4 regions of the Aeromonas sp. 130281 genome follow, and region 3 is predicted to be linked to each of the others. Evidence: riboswitches for the same ligand, from Rfam matches in the RefSeq annotation. Region 3 holds a riboswitch; each other region holds the start of a gene.

Region 1 (4,901 bases), on a different contig from region 3:
GACGAGGCAGATGGTGCAGCCGGAGCCGCAGGGGCTGGACTGGCAGGATCTGCCGCCGGTGGATGCAGTCGCCATCGAACTGGGCTATCGGCTGGTGCCGCTGGCCGAGGCAAACAAGGGGGCCGAGCTGCTCGCCCGGGTGCGCGGCATTCGCAAGACGCTCTCCGAGCAGTATGGTTTCCTGCTGCCCGAGATCCGGGTACGGGACAACCTGCAACTGCAACCGGACCAGTATCGCATCAAGCTGTCGGGCATCGCCCTGGCCACGGGGAATGTGGATTGCCAGCGGCTGATGGCCATCAGCAGCGGGGAGACCTATGGGGCCCTGGACGGCGAGCTGACCCAGGATCCGGCCTATGGCATGAACGCGGTCTGGATCTCGCCGGACAACAAGGCCAAGGCGCTCAACCTGGGTTACTCCGTGGTGGACTCCGCCACCGTCATCGCTACCCATGCCAGCAAGCTGCTCAGGGAGCAGCTCGATGGGCTCTTCGGTCATGACGAGGTGGGCAAGCTGGGCCAGTATCTGGCCACCCAGTCGCCCCGCCTGGCGGAAGAGCTCAATCTGGCCCTGACCCAGATGCAGCAACTGCGGGTCTTCCGTCAGTTGCTCAAGGAGCAGATCAGCCTCACCGATATCCGCACCATAGCCACCACCTTGCTGGATGCGAGCGAGCTGACCAAGGATCCTGTGCTGCTGGCCTCGGACGTGCGCTGCGCCCTCAAGCGTCAGATCGTCAGGCAGGCGATCGGATCCCGCGACATACTGGCGGCCTTCACCCTGGATGATCGGCTGGAGCAGACTCTGCTGACGGCAATGAATCAGTCCCAGCAGCAGGGAAAAATCCAGCTGGACAGCTTCCCGGTCGACCCGCAATTGCTGGCACAGTTGCAGCAGAACATGCCGCTGGTGAAGGAGCAGTTGCAGCAGCAGGGGTATGCGCCTGTGCTGGTGGTCATGCCCCAGCTCAGGCCGTTGATCGCCCGTTATGCCCGATCCTTTTCAAAGGGTCTCAAAGTGCTCTCTTATAACGAGATCCCGGAAGATTTGCGGGTCGAGGTAATTGGCACCCTGGGCTGAAGTGGAATTGCCACGCCCATATGCCGGCAGGAAGAGACTATTCCGCACATCTGCTTGAATTGTCATATAAAGCCGTTATGATGTGACGGCTTTTGACGCGACACAGACTGACAGTGAAAAAATAAAATAGAAACAGTCAGATGTGTCACATGGCTTAAGGACAACCAAGCCATGCCATCCTAATACGGGTCGTCGCATGATAAAGGCAAACTGAACTGAAAAGTCAGGACGCAAAGCCTCCGGTCTAACAGCATTGATGCTAATGATAGCGGGGTTACCAAGGCCATGATTCCAGCCTTGTTTTCATACCGATATAGGGTAAGTGCTCAATAAGAAGTGCTGCCCCGTCCTGGTGCGTTTTTATTTTTTGAGCGTCAGTTCTGTTGATTGATTCATGTGCAATCACAGGTTCGGGTTAATATGTTTTCTGATTTATCTATCAAGGAAAATTCAATACCCGTCGGTATTGAATCTCATGCTCATTTATTATTAGTTTCCTCTTCGTTATCAAATGGAGACGATGTTGAGGGAATATTGTTGAAGGCAGGCTATCGCGTTTCTTGCCTGAATTCTGTCCCGCTGGCCAAGCAATTTCTCTCTCACCATTCAGCGGATCTCGTGCTGCTCGACATGGCGGTCATGACCGAGGCCGGTCCCTCAATGGTGCAGGAGCTGGCGGGTACCGACTGCGTCATCCTGGTCAATGAGCACCAGGCCTATCTGGCGGCGGAGGCCATGCGGGCCGGCGCCATCGACTACATCATCAAGCCTTTCAGCCAGCGCCAGATCCTCGATGTGGTGAGGGGAGCCCTGCGCCTGCGTCAGGCCATTCCCAACCTGATCGCCACCTCGCCCCTGAGCCTGCAGGTCTTGCAGCTTGCCAGGCGGGCTGCCAAAACCTCGGCCACCATCCTCATCGGCGGCGAGTCGGGGACGGGCAAGGAGCGGCTGGCCCGCTACATCCACGAGATGTCCAGCCGGGCGGGCAAGCCCTTCGTGGCCATCAACTGTGCTGCCATCCCCGAAGCCATGCTCGAATCCATCCTGTTCGGACACAGCAAGGGGGCCTTTACCGGCGCGACCGCCAGCCAGCAGGGCAAGTTCGAGCTGGCCCAGGGGGGCACCCTGCTGCTCGACGAGATCTCCGAACTGCCGCTCGCATTGCAGGCCAAGTTGCTGCGGGTGCTGCAGGAGAAAGAGGTCGAGCGGCTGGGCAGCCATCAGGTGATTGCGCTGGATGTGCGGATCATCGCCGCCAGCAACAGAGACCTGAGGGAGCTGGTGTTGCAGGGGGAGTTTCGCGAGGACCTCTTCTACCGGCTCGATGTGCTGCCCATGAGCTGGCCTGCCCTGCGGGAGCGGCCGGACGACATACTGCCGCTGGCGGAGTACTTCATCGAGCGCTACGCCGCCCAGCAGGGGTATCGCCTCAGCGAGAGCGCCTGCAAGCAGCTGCTCTCCTATGACTGGCCGGGCAATGTGCGCGAACTGGACAACGTGATCCAGCGGGCACTAATTATGGCTCGCGGATTGCATATTCAGGCGGTCGATTTGATGCTGCCCCATTATGCCGTCGAAGCCGACAACCTGTTACCGCAGACGCTTGCGGCCCCGGAGGGGCTCAGCGAGACCAAACGGCATGCCGAATTTCAATTCGTCCTGGAGACGTTGCGCCGTTTTCGTGGTCACCGGACTCGTACGGCCGAAGCCCTTGGGATGACGACCCGGGCACTTAGATACAAGCTGGCTGCCATGCGCGAGCAGGGCATCGATGTCGAGCAGCAGATTCAAAACTAAGGGATAACCGAGTGAAGATTGAGATCATGTCATCACAGGTGACGCTCCTGCAGCAGATGCAGGAAATGCAGCGCGTCGCCAGTCACACCCCTTCCATCGAGCCTAACGACGCCTCGGCTGTCTCGTTCAGCGACGCCATGCGTGACGTCGTCGGCCGGGTCAACGAACAGCAGAATGTCGCGTCCAGACTGATGACCGCCGTCGACGCGGGTCAGAGCGACGATCTGGTGGGGGCCATGGTGGCCAGCCAGAAGGCAGGTCTCAGTTTTTCCGCCCTGATGCAGGTGCGCAACAAACTGATGACAGGCTTCGATGACATCATGCGCATGCCGCTCTGAGGGTAGGTCATGACTGAATTGGTATCATCCTCGCCGGGGGCGTCGGGCTCCCTGATCGCCCGGGTACAGGAAGGGATGCGCAACTGGCGCACCCTGTCCCGGGACAACAAATCCATCCTGACCATAGCGCTGCTTGCCGCCATAGTGGCGGGCACCATAGTGGTGATCCTCTGGACCTCCAGCAAGAACTATGTGCCCCTCTACGGCAAGCAGGAGCTCTACGACACCGCCAACATCATGGAGATGCTGGAGAAGGAGCAGGTGCCCTTCCGGCTGGAGAAAAGCTCGGGCCAGATCCTGGTGCCTGAGAGCCAGCTCGCCCACGTGCGCATGGCGCTGGCGGCGCGCGGGGTCAGGGCGGCCATGCCGGCCGGCCTCGAGGGGCTGGACACAGTGACCGGTCTTGGCACCAGCGAGTTCATGGAAGGGGCGCGCTACCGCCATGCCCTGGAAGGGGAGCTGGCCAGAACCATCATCTCGCTGGATGCGGTGCGCAGCGCCCGGGTGCATCTGGCCATCCCCAAGCGGACCCTGTTTGTCGGCCGTGACGAAGAGAAACCCAGCGCCTCTGTGATGCTGGATCTGCAACCCGGTCAGTCCATGGAGCCGGGTCAGGTCGAGGCCATCGCCAACCTGGTGGCGGGCAGCATCTCGGGCATGAAGCCCGGTGCCGTGACCATAGTGGATCAGGCGGGCCAATTGCTGAGTGCCGAGTTTGGCGACAAGGCGGGATTCGGCAAGCAGAGCGTCCAGCAGATGGAATACGTGCGCAAGCTGGAGCAGTACATCCGCCAGCGTGCCAGCGACATGCTCCATCCCATGCTGGGCACCGGCAACTTCCGGGTCCAGATCGCCGCTGACGTCAACTTCAACGCGGTGGAAGAGACCCAGCAGCAGCTGGATCCCAACGGTGTGGTGACCAAGGAATCCAACAAGTCCGACAAGACCATAGATGCCCTGGCGCTCGGCATCCCGGGGGCCCTGTCCAACCGTCCTCCCGAGACGGCGCCCCAGACAGAAGCGGCTGCCGAGGGGAATGCGGCGACGCCGGAGCCTGCCAAGAACGACACCCGCACCGAACGGCAGGAGGTCAGCAAGCAGTACGAGAACAGCCGCACCATAGTGCATACCCGCTATCAGCAGGGACGGCTGGAGCGGATGAACGTATCCATCTTGCTCAATCAGCAGAGCGGCCCCAAGGGGGGCTGGAGCGCCGAGCAGCTGGAGCAAATCCGCCAGATGGTGGAGCGCTCCGTCGGCTTTGACGGCGTGCGCGGCGATCAGATCAGCCTGCAGGTGTTCGACTTCACCGGCGCCGTGCCGGTGACGCCACCGGAATCGAGCTGGCTGGAGACCCCTTACTGGCAAGACTCCCTGCGCTACCTGGTGGGTGGTCTGCTGGGGCTGACCCTGGTGTTCTTCGGCATTCGCCCCCTGGTGAAGCACCTGGTGCGCACCCAGCAATATCCTGATGCCGAGCCGGAACAGGAGCAGGATGAAGAGCAGGAACCGACCATAGGTCTCTCCATGCGCCGTGACGGGGATGACGAGGCTGACGGCACCGCGGTTGGCAAGAACCTGCAGCAGGGGGAATACAAGCTGGAGCCCCAGTTCTCCTCGCTGGATCTGGAGGCGCTGCCGGAGCCTGGCTCCGAGCTGGAGGTACAGCTCAAGCACCTGCAACT
Region 2 (4,901 bases), on a different contig from region 3:
ATTGGCCCATAGTGACCTATCAGGCGGGCCTGACGGGGCGGGTGCGGGTGGATGAGGCCTTTGCCGAGGCTGGGATACATCCGCAGATCCTGCTGACCGCCCAGGACTCCGACGTCATCAAGACCTATGTCGAGCTGGAGATGGGGGTGGGCATACTGGCGGACATGGCGTTCGATCCCCAGCGGGACAAGGGGCTGGTGCAGCTCGACGGCAGCCGGCTGTTTGCGCCGCACACCGCCTGGATCGGCCTCAAGCAGGGGCAGTTCCAGCACAACTTCACCTGGCAGTTCATCCAGCTCTGCAACCCCGAGCTGGCGCTGGCGGAGATCCAGGCCAGGGCCATGAGCAACGAGCCCCTGCTCGACTACCAGATCTGAATGGGGCGCATGGTCTGAGAAAGCAGGGAGCCCTTGGCTCCCTGCTTGCTTATTCGATGCTTCAGCCAGGCCCAGAGCCTCGCTCATTGGTTAGCGCTCGCTCTGGGGGCCCAGCATGCGATACAGGGTGCGATCCCCCTTGATCCTGTGATGGTAGAGGGCGGCGGCCACGTGCAGCAGGACCAGCGCAGCCAGCGCCAGGCAGCCGAGGCGGTGGACGCCAAAGAAGAAGGCGTTGATCTCCGGTGAGCCGATCGGGTTGGCGACCGGGTAGAGCCAGAACAGGGAGTAGCCCTGCTCCAGCATCAGGAAGCCGCTCAGCAGCACCACAAACATCAGGCCGTAGAGCAGGGCGTGCGCCAGTCTGGCGGCGGGATGGTGAGGCTGGGACTGATCTTCGGGCAGGGGTGCGCGCCAGTGCCGCCAGCCCCAGCGCAGCAGGAAGAGCGGGGTGATCAGGGTCGCCATCGACATGTTCAACACCGACAGAAACTGAAACAGCCTGGGGTGGCTGTCGATCACCAGGTGCATCAGGTAGCCCGCCAGGGTGGCGTAGAGGATGACGGCGGCCATCAGCCAGTGCAGCAGGCGGCTCAGGGGGTCATAGTAGTGTTTCGTCATGGGATTTTTCCGACTGGGGCCCAGGGTGCAGAGAGGCACCGGGAGCCCGGATGACAGGCACAAAAAAGAGGCCGCTCGGGCCTCTTCTGCTTGCGGGGGATCAGTTCACCAGGGTCCAGGCATCCTGCCAGTTGGTGCCCACGCCGGGCTCATACTGGGTCGCCGTGCTGGTCCAGATGGTGCACCAGCCGCTGTAGGGGTAGGGCTTGCACTGATAGATCTTGCCATCTTTCGGCTGCAGCACCTTGGTGCCCGCAGCATAGGATTTGAGTCCCTCCGGGAAGCTGTACTGGTAGTCACCGCCGCTGGCGGGATCCTTGAACATCAGGTCCAGGGTCTGCTGCAGGGGGGCACCGCCCGCCTTCGGCTTGCCCTCGATCACCAGCTGGTGGTGGCCGGCGCTCAGACCGCCGACCGCCATGGTGAAGCTCTGGCTGCTGTCCTTGATGTCGGCGCCGGTCTGGCCCTTGGCGGCGCCGCCATGGTCATACAGGGTGTTGGTGACCGCGAGATCCCCCTCGGCCGTGACGGTGAAGTTGAGGGTGACCTTGCCGTTGTCGAGCAGGTATTCGCTCTCCAGCCCGCTTACGCTGATGCTGTTGCCCACCGGGGGTTGCTGCTGCTCGAGCTGGACCTCGACCCGCTGCAGGTTGCTGCCCGCCTTCAGGTAGACGGGGTTCTGGCCGTAGACCGGGTTGAACTGGCCATCGGTGCCCTGCTGGCCTGCGCGGATCTGGCTCTGCTCGGCGTTGATCCTGGCGGCCAGATCATGGGCCCAGTTGTTCTTCTGACCCTGCTCGGCGGAGCCTATGGTCAGCACTGTCTGCAGATCGGTGCGCTCGCCGTTGGCGTCGAATACCCGGGTCCTGGCCTTGTCGCCGACCACCAGATCGGTGGAGGGGTAGATGGTCCCGCCCTGGCTCCAGGTCAGCGGCGGCTGGGTGCCACCATCGAACTGGGCGTCGATGAGGTTGTAGAAGCTGTTGGCGGTATCGCCCACCTCCCAGACCCCGAGGATGACCTGGTAGCCGGTGCGCGCCGGCAGGGTGCACTGATGGGTGACCTGCTTGGGCGGTTGCACCATGCCCCCGTCGATGACGCAGAACGGATTGAGATCGAAGGAGTCCCTGGTCAGGGGCTGGTTCGGGTTCCACTCCTGCTTGGTGAGGTAGTAGCGCCAGTTGCGGGTCACGTGGTTGGCGGTGAAGGTCCAGCCGATGGCGAAGGGACCGGCCTGCACCTGGCGCTTGGTCCAGCGATCGCTGGTCTGGGCATTGAGTTCACCGAATTGCGGATGCCCGGCCGAGGCGATCTGGCCGTCGGCGGGGCCGCCATCGGGGAAGCCGGACGGCGCCTCCAGGCTCTGGGGCTCCCATTGAATGGCGCCACACTGGCTGTTGCCGCCGGTCTTGCACAGATAGTTGCGCCCTTCCGGCTGGCTGATGTAACCGTGGGCGAGCACGCCGCCGCTGGCCAGCAGCGCCAGCGCCGCGGCCACATGATTGAGTTGGATTTTTGCTGCCATACATTCCTCTGTTCGGTGATGTGGGCAGTCAAGTTGGCAGGGGAATTCCCCGTGACACACCTGGGTGTGGCAACCCCGCTATCCTGGACGACATGTCTTTAGACCGGAGGCTTTGCGTCCTGGCCTTTCAACCAGTTTGCCAAATGACTACATAAAGGGTCAGGGTGCCGCCCTTGAGGACGGCGCCACCATGATGGCTTCTTTTGATTAAATTATTAAGTGTAAATCTTTACAGCTTGACCTCATCGGAGTAGAGCAATCACTTAACACTCTGTTTTTAAAATTATATTTAATTCATCAAGTTGGGTTTTGCTTCGCCAGCTCTGTCAAAAGATGCAAAATCGCGACATTTTTCATCAATGAAAAAATCCCCTGCCGGCGAGGCCGGCAGGGGATGGGACTGTGTCAGACGGTCAGTGGTACGGGTACTGGTCTGGGCGGTGGGAGGGCGAGGGGCGCGGGGCCTGACCGGGCGCCAGATCCCGGGGGAGGCCATTGCCGAGCCTGAACACCGCCAGCCGCTCGTCCAGGCTGCGCGACAGCCCGGCCAGCAGCTCGCTCTCCTGGGCCAGCTGGGAGGCGGCCTGGGACATCTCGAGCGCCGAGTCATTGATGCCGTTGACGTTGCGGTTCATGTCTTCCGCCACCATGCTCTGCTGCTCCGCCGCCGTGGCTATCTGGGTCGCCATGTCGCTCACGTGCTGGATGTGGTTGACGATGAGGGAGAGATCCTGCCCCGCCTTCTCGGACTGGCCGACGCTGCTCTCCGCCAGCTTGCGGCTGGCATCCATGGCGCTGGCGGCGGTAACCGCCCGCTGCTGCAACTGGGTGATGGTGCTCTGGATCTCCTCGGTGGAGTGGCGGGTGCGGCTGGCCAGCTGGCGCACCTCGTCGGCCACCACGGCGAAGCCGCGACCCTGCTCGCCGGCCCGGGCCGCCTCTATGGCGGCGTTGAGGGCCAGCAGATTGGTCTGATCCGAGATGGCGCTGATGACGGCGGTCACCTCCCCTATCTGCATCACCCCCTCCTTGAGTCGATTGACCTGATGGGTGGCCTGCTCCACCTCGGTGGCGAGCGCCTGGATGCCGTGCACGCTGGCGTGGACGTCTTCGTTGCCGAGCCCGGCCTCGCTGGTGGCGTCCCGGGTGTCGCGGGCCGTGTTCTCGGCGTGGCCCGCCACATCCGAGATGGTGGCGCTCATCTCGTTCATGGCGGTGGCGAGCTGGGCCAGCTGATCCCGCTGGCTGTTGACCGCCTGGTTGGTCTGCTCGGCGGAGGCGGCGATGCGCAGGGCGGCATCCGCCACGTTGCGGGCCCCCTGGCTGGCTTCCAGCAGGGCGCGGCGAATGGCGTCCAGTCCCTGATTGGTGCTGGTGGCGACGGCCCCCAGCTCATCCTTGCCATGCACCGGGATGCTCACCACCAGATCCCCGGCCGCCACCTGGGCCATGGCCCCCTTGATCTCGGCGAGAGGCCTGACGATGGAGCGGCTGATGGCCACTCCAAGCCACCCCATCAGCAGGATCACCAGCAGGGTGGCCCCTCCCATCAGCTCATACTGGGACCAGATGGTGGCCTCTATGTCCTGCAGCAGCACGCCCGAGCCCAGGATCCAGCCCCAGGGCTGGTAGCCGGCCACCAGGGACATCTTCTGGGCCGCCTCGCCGGAGGGGGAGAGCCACTGGTACTCCAGGCGGCCCTGATGGCCGCCCTTGCCGAGATCCACCATGCGCTGCCAGTGGGATTCGGCGGGCGTCCCGCCCATCTGCTGGCCGACCAGCTCGGGCTTGGCAGGGTGCACCACCACCCTGCGATCCTCGTCCAGCACGAACAGATAGTTGTCCCCATCGAAGCGCATGCTGTCGAGCATGGCCTTGGCTTGTGCCTGGGCCTCTGGGGCGGGCAGGGTGGCGGCCAGGGTCTGGATCCGGCTCATGGCGAGATCCAGCACCGCCTGCAATCTGGCTTCCCGCTCACTCATCAGGTTGCGATGCAGGGCACTGGCGGAGATGAGCAGCAGTGCGATGAAGCCGACCAGCGCCACCGAGAGCAGCAGCATCAGTTTGCGACTCACGGCGATATCACCGAGCTTGAACATAGTCTTTTCCTTCTTTCCCGTGCGGATCTGGTGAGGGCCAGTCAGCTGGCTGGCCTTGATTGTTTTGTGTTTAACATTTATTTAACTTTCAAGAGGTTGTGATGGTTGATTGCCAATTGAGTGTGTTGGCAACCAGTATAGCCAGCAGACAGAAACCCTCGCTTTTGGTAGCGTGGTCTGGCGCATCCCGGCGCACCATTTGCCGGCTCTATTTGCAGGAAGTGTGAATGAGTTGGCATTTCACCAAAAAGGAGTGGGCGCCCCCGTGGCCGCCCCATA
Region 3 (4,901 bases):
ACAGTGTCGCTGGTGACGCTCGGGCCCGTGACCACCAGGGTCGCGCTGTCCTGACCGGTGGCGGTGAGCCCCGCTGGCAGGCTCCACTGGTAGCTCAGGGCATCACCGTTCGGATCGGACGCCGTGGCCTTGATGGTCACCTGCTTGCCGGACTCGACGGTGGCGCTGGCCGGTACGCTGACCACGGGGGGCAGGTTCGGCTGCGGTGCCTTGTTGGTCACCACCACCTGATCCTTGGCCGAGAGCCCCTGATCGTCGGTCACGGTCAGCTCGAACACCAGATTGATGTCGGTAGTGGCGGCGTCCAGCACCACCCGGGCCTTGGCCTGGGTGGCATCCAGCAGGCTGGCCTGGGGCCCGGAGACCTGCTTCCAGCTGTAGGTCAGCGCGCCGCTTTCCGGATCGTGGGAGGCGCTGCCGTTGAGGGTCACCTCGGCCGGGCCTGTGACGCTCAGATCGCTGCCGGCATTGGCCACCGGCGGCTTGTTGACCGGCGGCAGACTACCCTCGCCGTGGCCCAGCCCCTCGTGCATGGCGTTGAGGATGTCGCCGTTGTCCGCGTCTATCTCCCAGGCGAACAGGCCGCCGAGCTGGTTCGCCAGCACGTACTGCCCCTTGGCCTTGACCGAGCGGTCGTTGTCGAAGCTGATGAGATCGCCGCTGCTGGCCTTGAACACATAGGGGGCCTCGGCCGACTCGTCATAGCCCTGCTCCCAGCCTGCGCCCATGCGGTTGTTGACGATGTCGCGATAATCCACCACGCCGTTTTCCCAGGTGCCGCTGACCGGCCCGGTCGCGGTGCCGGTGAAGGGATTGCCTGCCTGGTAGTTCTTCACGCCGGTCCAGCCACGGCCATACATGGCCGCCCCCACCACTATCTTGCCCGGTGTCACCCCCTGACCCAGCAGCGCCTTGACGCCCTTGTCGGTGGTGTACTTGGTGGCCGGATCCCAGCTGGAGGCAAAGAGGTTGGTCTGGTGGGCCAGATTCGTCAGGTCGAAGGCGCCGCTGAAGTCGTAGCTCATCAGGAAGATGTGGTCCATGTACTGCTGGGCAGCCTGATAATCGACCTTGGCAATCTTGTCACCGCCGGCGCTGATGGCCGAGGTGAGCTCATACTGGCGGCCGGTCTCGGCTTCCAGCTCGTCGAGCATGGCGCGCAGCTCCTGCATCAGCACCACATAGGTGGCACCATCGTTCGGACCGCCCAGGCTGGGGTTGGCCCCCTGGCCACCCGGGAACTCCCAGTCGATGTCCACCCCGTCGAAGAATTTCCAGGTCTGCAGGAACTCCTTGACCGAGGCGACGAAGGTATCTCGCTTGGTCTTGTCCCCCAGGAAGTAGAAGGGGTCGGAGAGGGTCCAGCCCCCGACCGACGGCAGGATCTTGAGGTCAGGGTGGGCCTGCTTGAGGGCCATCAGGTTGCCGAAGTTGCCCTTGTAGGGTTCATCCCAGGCACTGAGGTTACCCTGGGACATCTGGATCGCCGCCCAGGGATCGTGGATGGAGACCTTGAAGTCCTCACGACCGGCACAGGAGCGCTGCAGCGCCTCGAAGCTGCCGGAGATCTCTTTGAGGCTGTCGTTGATGCCGTTGCCGCCGCAGATGGGGGTGAAGCCGTAGAGGATATGAGTCAGGTTCTGGGCCGGGATCTTGTCCACGGTGAACTTGCGGCCGTAGACACCCCACTCCACGTAGTAGGCCCCCACCACCTTGCCGGACTTGTTGGCGTAGGGCTTGTTGTTCTCCTTGAGCGGCGCATTGAGCGGTGCCAGGTGGCTGCCGTCGGTATCGGCGACCATCAGCTCCTTCTTGTCGGAGAGGGTGCAGCCGTCGGCGTTGCACAGGGCCACCTGCATCTGGTAGCGGCCCCCCTTGGTCACCTTGAAGTTGGCGGTGCCCGCGGCGGAAGCGGGGCCTGACCACACCTCCTGGCCATCGAGCAGCACCTTGGCGGTCTGACCGACGTCACCGGACCAGAGGTTCCAGGTCACGCTGACCGGGGCGCCATCCTTGTGGACTGTCACCAGCTGGTTGTAGGCCGAGGCGGATTGATTGACTTCGACGATGGCGAACTTGGTGGGGCCCGAGCCTATGGTGGGTTTGCCCGGGGCAGCGGCGAAGGCGGAGGTAGCACAGAATCCCCCGACCAGGAGCGCCAGCAGGGAAAGTTTTGGACTTAACATATTTGAACTTCCTTATTTCGTTATTGGAATTAACAACGAAAAAGGCAACGCAACCTGCCAGGTAACGCAGACATCATCGCCACCATGGCTTGGCCCATGGACGATACAACCTGTGGTGACCCCGCTATCCTAGGTGCTTTGACCCTTAGACCGGAGGCTTTGCGTCCCGGACTTTCGTTCGGTTTGCCTTTTTGCACAACTTGATTTGCGACAAAAATAATCGCCGAATGACTATAGGAGGGAGTCGGAGGAGGCGCTACCTAGTAAAAATGACAGCGAATAGGACTCATTTTCCAGATTGTTCGCGAACATGCCGGCAAGCTGGCGCCAACATCGGTGATGCTGGCGCCTGATGACAGTTCCCGAACTTGCCAAACAATGCTTGATTGTGTGAAGGCTGTCACTGTATTGGCAGCAGCAGGCTGTTCATCAGCGCCCGCAGCTTGAGGGGTTTGACCGGCTTGCTGACGTAGCCAAAGCCGTGCTCACGGATCTGGGTCTGCAGCTCGCTCTTGCGATCCGCGCTGATGATGATGCCGCCGATGTCGTTACCATGGGCCAGCCGGATCATGTGCAGCGCCTGCAGCCCCGTCTTGCCGTCATCCAGGTGGTAGTCGGAGAGCACCAGCCGGGGCAGGAAACCGGCCCCTATGATCTCCTCTGCCTGCTCCAGGCTCTGGGCGCAGCGCACCTCGCAGCCCCAGCGTCCCAGCAGGGAGGCCATGGCGATGAGGATGTCCTCCTCGTTGTCGATGCAGAGCACCCGGATCCCTTCGAGCTGGCTGTCTCGCACCACGGGGGGCGCCAGCTGGCTCGGCGTCACGGGCCGGGTCGCTAGGTTGAGGGTGATGGCAAACACGGACCCCGCCCCGGGCCAGCTGCGCAGGGAGAGCTGATGTCCCAGCACCTGGGAGATGCCGCGGGCGATGGCGAGCCCGAGGCCAAGTCCCTGCTCCCTGGCGGTGCGGGAGTGATCGAGGCGGGAGAACTCGTCGAAGATCGCCTCCTGCTTGTCCAGCGGAATGCCGGGGCCATTGTCCCACACCTCGATGCGCACCTTGTCCCCCAGGCGGCGGCAGCCGAGCAGCACCCGGCCGCCCGGGTTGTAACGGAACGCATTGGTGAGGAAGTTCTGCAACACCCGGCGCAGCAGGCGCACGTCGCTGTAGACCGCGAGGCGGCTCTCCACCACGGAGAACTGGATCTCCCCCGCCTGGGCCAGCACTCCGAACTCCGCCTTGAGATTGCCCAGCACGTCGCTCAGGGCGAAATCGAGCTTCTTCGCCTTGAACTTACCCGCCTCGAGGCGCGAGATGTCCAGCAGATCCGTGATGAGATCCTCGGTTGCCCCCAGGGCGTCGTCGATGTGGCGGGCGATGCGGACCTGCTCCGCCGCCTGCTCCCCTCCCTGCGGCAGCATCTCCAGCAGGGAGGAGGTAAACAGCTTGGCCGCGTTCAGCGGCTGGGTCAGATCGTGGCTCACCGCAGCCAGGAAACGGCTCTTGGAGTGGTTCGCCCGCTCCACCTGCTGGTTCACCAGCAGCAGCTGGCGGTTGAGCTCGGAGAGTTCGTGGGTACGCTCGGCCACCCTCGCCTCCAGGTGCTCGTTCGCTTCCCGCAGCACCCGCTCCGCCGCCCGGAAGGGGGTGATGTCGGTGAAGGTCATCACGAAGCCCCCCGCCGGCATGGGATTGCCCTGCATCTCGATCACCCGGCCGTCCGGTCGCTCCCGCGCCGAGACATGGGGGCTGCCCCGCTTCATGAAGGCGACCCGGCGCGCCACCTGGGCCTCTATGTCCCCCGGGCCGCAGAGCCCCTGCCCGGCGTTGTAGCGGATGATCTCCTCGATGGAGCGCCCCACCTGGATGAGCCCGTGCGGATAGTGGAACAGCTCTATGTAGCGCCGGTTCCAGGCCACCAGCTTGAGCTCCCTGTCCACCACAGAGATCCCCTGCCCCATGTGCTCTATGGCCCCCTGCAGCAGGCCGCGGTTGAAGCGGAACACGTCCGAGGCCTCGTCCACTATGGTGGCTATCTCCTCGAGCTGCATGTTGCGCCCCTGCAGGGCAGAGGCCAGCACCAGCCGGGCGGAGGAGGTGCCAAATACCCCCGCCAGCAACCGCTCGGTGTGGGCAATCAGATCGGCCGACGCCTGCATCTGGGGCGCCAGGGTGCCGCCGCGCTCACCGGCGAAGCGGCCGAAGGCGCGCTTGACCCGGCTCGAGCCGACGAAGCGGGCCGCCAGCATCTCCAGCTCCTTGACCGAGACCCGCGCCTGGTAGAGCGCCGTGGTATCCCGGCTCGGCTTGCCGACGAAGTTGGCGGCCTGCAGCCGCTCGCTCACCGCCGCCCGCGACAGCAGGGATCCCGCCACGTAGCCGAGCAGGTTGAGCAACAGGCTCAGGAAGATGCACCAGGCCCCCAGGCTCAGCTCGCGGAAGGCGGGCCAGTCGGGGGGGGCCAGCAGCGCCTCCAGGGGCGAGCCCGCCAGCAGGCCGCTCTCGGCCAGCAGGGTCACGAACCAGAGGCTGACCCCGAGGGCGAGCCCGAGATAGACCCCCTTGCGGTTGCCGTGCCGCCAGTAGAGCCCGAGCAGCAGGGCAGGGGCGAACTGGGCCACGGCGCCGAACGACAGATAGCCGATGCGCGACAGGCTGGTGAGATCCCCGAGCCAGAGATAGAGCACCCAGGCCGCCAGCAGGATCAGCAGTATGG
Region 4 (4,901 bases), on a different contig from region 3:
TTAACCCCTCAACCGATTATCAATAGTTGCACACCCGCTTCAGCAACCGGGACAACTCAGTAGTTGCACACCAGCTTCCAGCTGCCGTCACCCGCTCTGAGTTCGCTGCTGGTACAGCATCCGGGACAACTCAATTGTTGCACACCAGCTTCCAGCCGCCATCGCCCGCTCTGAGCTCGCTGCTGGTACAGCAGCCGGGACAACTCAATAGTTGCACACCAGCTTCCAGCTGCCGTCACCCGCCTTGGGCTCGCTGCTGGTCCACCAGTTGGCCTGCCACACCGCCTTGCCGTTGGTCATGCGGTCGTTGCCATTGGCGTGATCCCCGCGCGGCCAGGTCGGATAGGCATTGTAGTCCGCCGGGTTGACGTTCTGGCTGGCGCAGCTGGCGCCACCGCTGCCGCCGTCACCGCCACTGCTGCCCCCCAGCACCGCCTCGGCCAGGGCCGGGAAGTCGGACTTCAGGCCTATGGTCTGGCTGCCGGCAATCAGGCGCATGCCGCTCGGCACGCCGGCGGCCGGCAGGTAGTAGGTCATGGCCACTTCCACCTCGGTGCCCGGCGCCCAGGCCTTCCAGGCCGGCAGCGTCAGGGCCACCTTGTGGAAGTCCTTCTCATTGGCGATGCCGTCGGAGTTCTGGTTGCCGCCGCTCTCCACCACTTTCAACCCCATGCCGCTCTGGTCGGTGATGGTGTCGGAGGTGGAGGTGGGCATCAGGAACTCGATGCGGGTGCCGCCCGGTATGGTCTGGGTCGACTTGTTGGTGAGCTTGAGGGTCGGGTTGATCGGGTAGTTGGAGTCCCCTTCCTTGAAGCCGGAGAGGCTCACGCCGATGTCGAGCTGGGCGGCCGGGGCCGGCAGATCGTTCTGCTTCAGGGCCGCCTTGTCGGCCTTGCTGAACTTCTCGTAGGCGAGGCTGGTGAGGGTGCTGCCCATCACGTACTCGTTCTTCGCGGCGTCGAAGTCATAGTCCCCCGCCATCTCCCAGAACATGACGCCCCCCAGGCCCCGCTTGACTATGTAGTCGAGCTTGTGACCCATGGACTCTTCATCTTCGGTGGAGAGGAACACCTTCTTCTGCTCGTTCCACAGCCAGGGCGCATGGGCCTTGTCGTCGTAGTAACGCACGTACTGGCCTTGCATCACGTGGGCCGGGTTGTTGGGATCCAGACCCCAGGCCTGGCCGTAGCTCGGCAATGTGGTGATGCCGAGGCTGGCCGCGTGCTCCAGGTTCTTGGCATGCCACATGGGCACGGCGCCGCCGCCTATCTCCTTGCCGTTCTTGTCCAGATCATGCCAGATGTTGTCGATGCCGACCGCCCCGTTGCCGCAGGGGATGGTGCTGCCACCGGTCCCCGGCTGGCAATCGCTCTGGCTCGGCAGCGCCGCCTTGCCCCCCAGGCCGTGGGTGCCACCGGTGACCCCCTGCCAACCACGGGTGTAGTAAGGCACCCCTATGTTGATCTTGCCCGCCGCCAGGGCGCCGCGGAAGTAGTGGGCCGCCCAGGCGGAGTTGAGATAGCCGATGCCACCAAACTGGGCCTGGGTGTAGACACCCCACTGGGACAGCTCGGGATCCGCCTTGTTGTCGAACAGGGCGGCGTTGTGGCCGACGAAGTGGTTCCAGGCACCGTGGAAGTCATAGGTCATCAGGTTGACGTAGTCGAGGTACTGGGTGACCTGGAAGTTTTCCATGCCGCGCAGCAGGTAGGCCGAGGCCGGCGAGGCGATGGTCAGCATGTATTTGCGACCGTCCTCGGTCCCGGCGCTGTCGAGCTTGTTGCGCAGGGTCTTCATCAGCACTTCATAGTTCGCAAACAGCTTGCCGCGACACTGGTTGGAGAGCGGGAAGTCGTTGGGGTTGCCCGCATCCTTCATGGAGGTGGGGTACTCGTAGTCGATGTCCACCCCATCGAAGCCGTACTGGCGGATGAAGCCCACCGCCGAGTCGGCGAAGGCGTTGATGCCGGCGGTGTTGACCGAGCAGTCGCCCTTGGTGGTGGCGGCGTAGAAGCCGCGGGTATCGGCCCAGCCCCCCACGGAGATGAGGGTCTTCACGTCCGGGTACTGCTTCTTGTACTTGGACAGCAGGTTGAAGTGGCCCTGATAGGCGAACTCGGGATCCATCTCGGCGCCCGGCACCCCGTTCCAGGTCAGCTTGGTGGCGGCGTCATCCACCTTGATGGTGTGGCTCTGCTCGTCCACCGCCGCGAAGGCGTAGTTGATGTGGGTGATCTTGTCCCAGGGGATGTCGCCCACCAGGTAGGCGGGCAGGCCGTTCTTGCCGGTGCGCCAGGAGGTGAAGTAACCGATGACGCGGCGGCCGTGGTCATCCCCCATGCACTCGCTGCCGTCGGCGCGGTAGATCTGGCGCACGTCGCAGGAGAGATTGCCGCCGGTGGGGGGCAGGGCCGCCTCCTCCACCTGGACATCCACCTGGGCCGATTCGCCAGAGAGATTTGCCTTGTCGGTCGCCACCAGCTTGAGACCGGTCAGCCCCTTGTTCTGGGGCGTCCAGCTCAGTTGCCAGGGGGCGCTGCTGTCCTCGCCCACCTTCTGGCCATTCACGAAGAGCTCGACCTTGGCGACGTCGTCATTGGCGTCGGTCACATTGCCGGTCACGGTGAGGGCGCGGCCCAGGGTCACCCTGGCCCCGGCGGCGGGGCTGGCGATGCTCACCCTGGGCGCCTCTGGCGCCACCACGGCGGCGACCTGGAAGCTCGAATCCGCCTCGCTCAGCACCTTGCCGTCTTTATCCAGCGCCCGTGCCTTGAGGGCGTGATTGCCCACGCCGGCGGCAGACCAGCTGGCACTCCAGGGGGAAGCCATGGCCGTGGCGACCAGGGTGCCGTCGATGAGGTATTCCACCCGGGCGAGTGCCGTGACCGGGCCGCTCAGGGTCACCGCCAGGGCCAGGCTGGCCCCTTCGCTGACGCTGCTGCCCACGGCGGGGGAGCCGATGGCGACCACCAGGGCCGGCGGCGGCACCTCGCCGCCAAAGAGCTTCCAGGCATCTGCCCAGACGGCGCCGACACCGGGTTCGTAGTGGTAAGGCGACGCGCCGCACCAGCCGGAGTAAGGGAATTCCTTGCATTCATAGAGGGCGCCTGCGTTGCTGACGATGTCGCCAGCCTTGTAGGCGGTGCCGGCCTGATAGGCGGGATAGGCGGCCTGCGCCCAGGCAGGGACGGCCGCAAGGGCGACCAGCATGGCGAGCCTGCTGGGCCTCAAGATCTGTTGCATATTGTTATCATCCTTGTTTTGTCTTGGCTTCTAAGACCGGGAAAAGCGCAATCGCAACAGGGAACAAGGGAGCGACAACAGGCCATGGACGGGCCACAAACCCTCAAGTCACCCTGGGTAACCCCGCTGTCTGGCCCGCTTGGGGCAGATCGGAGGCTTTGCGTCCCGGCATCACTGCCGGTTTGCCCTTTGCCTGGGTTCCGTGAGGAACGGCTCGAGTATAGGAAGCAAGTGGCAACCGCTCAATCTTTATTCTCTAAGGAAAATATGTGAATGCCGGCCGGCTCACACTTCCCCTCAATCGGCCAACTAACCATTAAGTCATTAATATCAATCTGTTAGCCACGTCAAAAAAACGGACTCAGCCTCTTTTGTCTCCCCATAATGTGCGTTGCCTCACTGGTCAGAGCTGCCAGAAATGTGACAATGCGCGCCCTTGGCCAAAGCGCCAAGGCTATGGAAACACTGGCAAAAATAAAAAAAGGAATACCCATGAAAGGAAGACCTACCCTGCTGTCCCTGGCCGTGGGGCTCGCCCTCGCGTCCCCGTCTCTCCATGCCGCCGGCTTCAGCTGCCCGGCCGACAGCGCCCTCACCCCCATCCCCGCCATCCAGGGCAGCGGCGACAAGAGCCCCCTCGTTCCGGGCGATCTGTTCGAGAGCCCCGGGACTGTCAAGGTCAAGGCTCTGGTCTCCGCCCTCGGCGAGAGCCTGAACAGAGGCTTCTACCTGCAGGATCTGCAGGGGGACGGCAACCCCGAGACATCGGACGGCATCTTCGTCTACCTCAACGACAAGCAGTTCGCCAGCAAGTACCCGGGCATCCAGCCGGGGGCCCTGGTCTGCCTGGAGGCCAGGGTCGAGGAGTTCTACGGCCACACCCAGCTCAAGCCACTGGTTGACGGCAACGCCCCGCGCCTGGCGGTGCTGGCCCAGGGCGCGGCACCGGCCGCCACGGCGCTGCGGGTGCAGGAAGGGGAGACCCTGGCCCGGGCCCTGGAGCGTCACGAGGGGATGCGGGTGCGCCTCGATGAGGGCAGCGCGCTCAAGATAAGCCGCAACTTCAGCTACGACTACGCCGCCAAGCGCAACAACCTGGTGCTCGCCCACGGCGCCCCGCTGATGAAGCCGACCCAGCTCCATGTGGCGGGCAGCCCAGAGGCCGTGGCGCTGGCCGAGGCCAACGCCGGCAACCGCGTCTTCCTCGAATCGGACTTCAAGGCCGCCAACGGCAAGCTCCCCTGGCTGCCGGCCTGGGAGCCGGAGCAGGGCTATCTGCGCATCGGCGATGCCCCGCTCAACCTGGAGGCCCTGGTGGGCTACAGCTATGACGAGTACCGCCTGATCGTGCCCAAGGAGCAGCGCATCACCGCGGGGGATCTGCTGCGCACCGACGAGAACGATCGCCAGGGTGCTCCGGCCCGCGCTCATGACAGCGACCTGCGGATCGGCAGCTTCAACGTGCTCAACTACTTCACCAGCCACTCCAGCGTGGGGGGCGCCCTCAACGTGCTCTGCGCGGATCAGGCGGATGCGGACAGCGCCAAGGGCTGCAACCGCGGCGCCAAGAGCCTGGAGGAGTTCCAGTTGCAGCGCGCCAAGATAGTCAACGCCATCGCCGAGATGGACGCCGATCTGCTCGGCCTGATGGAGATGGA

The links. Region 3 has a riboswitch for cyclic di-GMP ahead of AC1IN8_RS07495 (glycosyl hydrolase family 18 protein). Riboswitches for the same ligand answer to the same signal wherever they lie in the genome.
Region 1: it holds a riboswitch for cyclic di-GMP, as region 3 does, so the genes downstream of both, lafK (lateral flagellar response regulator transcription factor LafK) here and AC1IN8_RS07495 (glycosyl hydrolase family 18 protein) in region 3, are expected to answer to the same signal.
Region 2: it holds a riboswitch for cyclic di-GMP, as region 3 does, so the genes downstream of both, gbpA (N-acetylglucosamine-binding protein GbpA) here and AC1IN8_RS07495 (glycosyl hydrolase family 18 protein) in region 3, are expected to answer to the same signal.
Region 4: it holds a riboswitch for cyclic di-GMP, as region 3 does, so the genes downstream of both, AC1IN8_RS06615 (glycosyl hydrolase family 18 protein) here and AC1IN8_RS07495 (glycosyl hydrolase family 18 protein) in region 3, are expected to answer to the same signal.

Annotation. Positions count from the first base shown of each region.
Region 1 is NZ_JBWVQS010000004.1:45,171-50,071, forward strand. Features, by position in the region: gene lfhA (lateral flagellar biosynthesis protein LfhA) at 1-1,081, shown strand, start outside; cyclic di-GMP riboswitch class I at 1,276-1,363, shown strand; gene lafK (lateral flagellar response regulator transcription factor LafK) at 1,616-2,878, shown strand; gene lfiE (lateral flagellar hook-basal body complex protein LfiE) at 2,890-3,216, shown strand; gene fliFL (lateral flagellar M-ring protein FliFL) at 3,235-4,901, shown strand, end outside.
Region 2 is NZ_JBWVQS010000013.1:6,025-10,925, forward strand. Features, by position in the region: gene cbl (HTH-type transcriptional regulator Cbl) at 1-377, shown strand, start outside; gene AC1IN8_RS20095 (cytochrome b) at 468-998, opposite strand; gene gbpA (N-acetylglucosamine-binding protein GbpA) at 1,099-2,523, opposite strand; cyclic di-GMP riboswitch class I at 2,589-2,674, opposite strand; gene AC1IN8_RS20105 (methyl-accepting chemotaxis protein) at 2,937-4,622, opposite strand.
Region 3 is NZ_JBWVQS010000002.1:108,091-112,991, reverse strand. Features, by position in the region: gene AC1IN8_RS07495 (glycosyl hydrolase family 18 protein) at 1-2,186, opposite strand, end outside; cyclic di-GMP riboswitch class I at 2,298-2,384, opposite strand; gene AC1IN8_RS07490 (hybrid sensor histidine kinase/response regulator) at 2,587-4,901, opposite strand, start outside.
Region 4 is NZ_JBWVQS010000001.1:1,470,982-1,475,882, forward strand. Features, by position in the region: gene AC1IN8_RS06615 (glycosyl hydrolase family 18 protein) at 205-3,243, opposite strand; cyclic di-GMP riboswitch class I at 3,357-3,440, opposite strand; gene AC1IN8_RS06620 (ExeM/NucH family extracellular endonuclease) at 3,736-4,901, shown strand, end outside.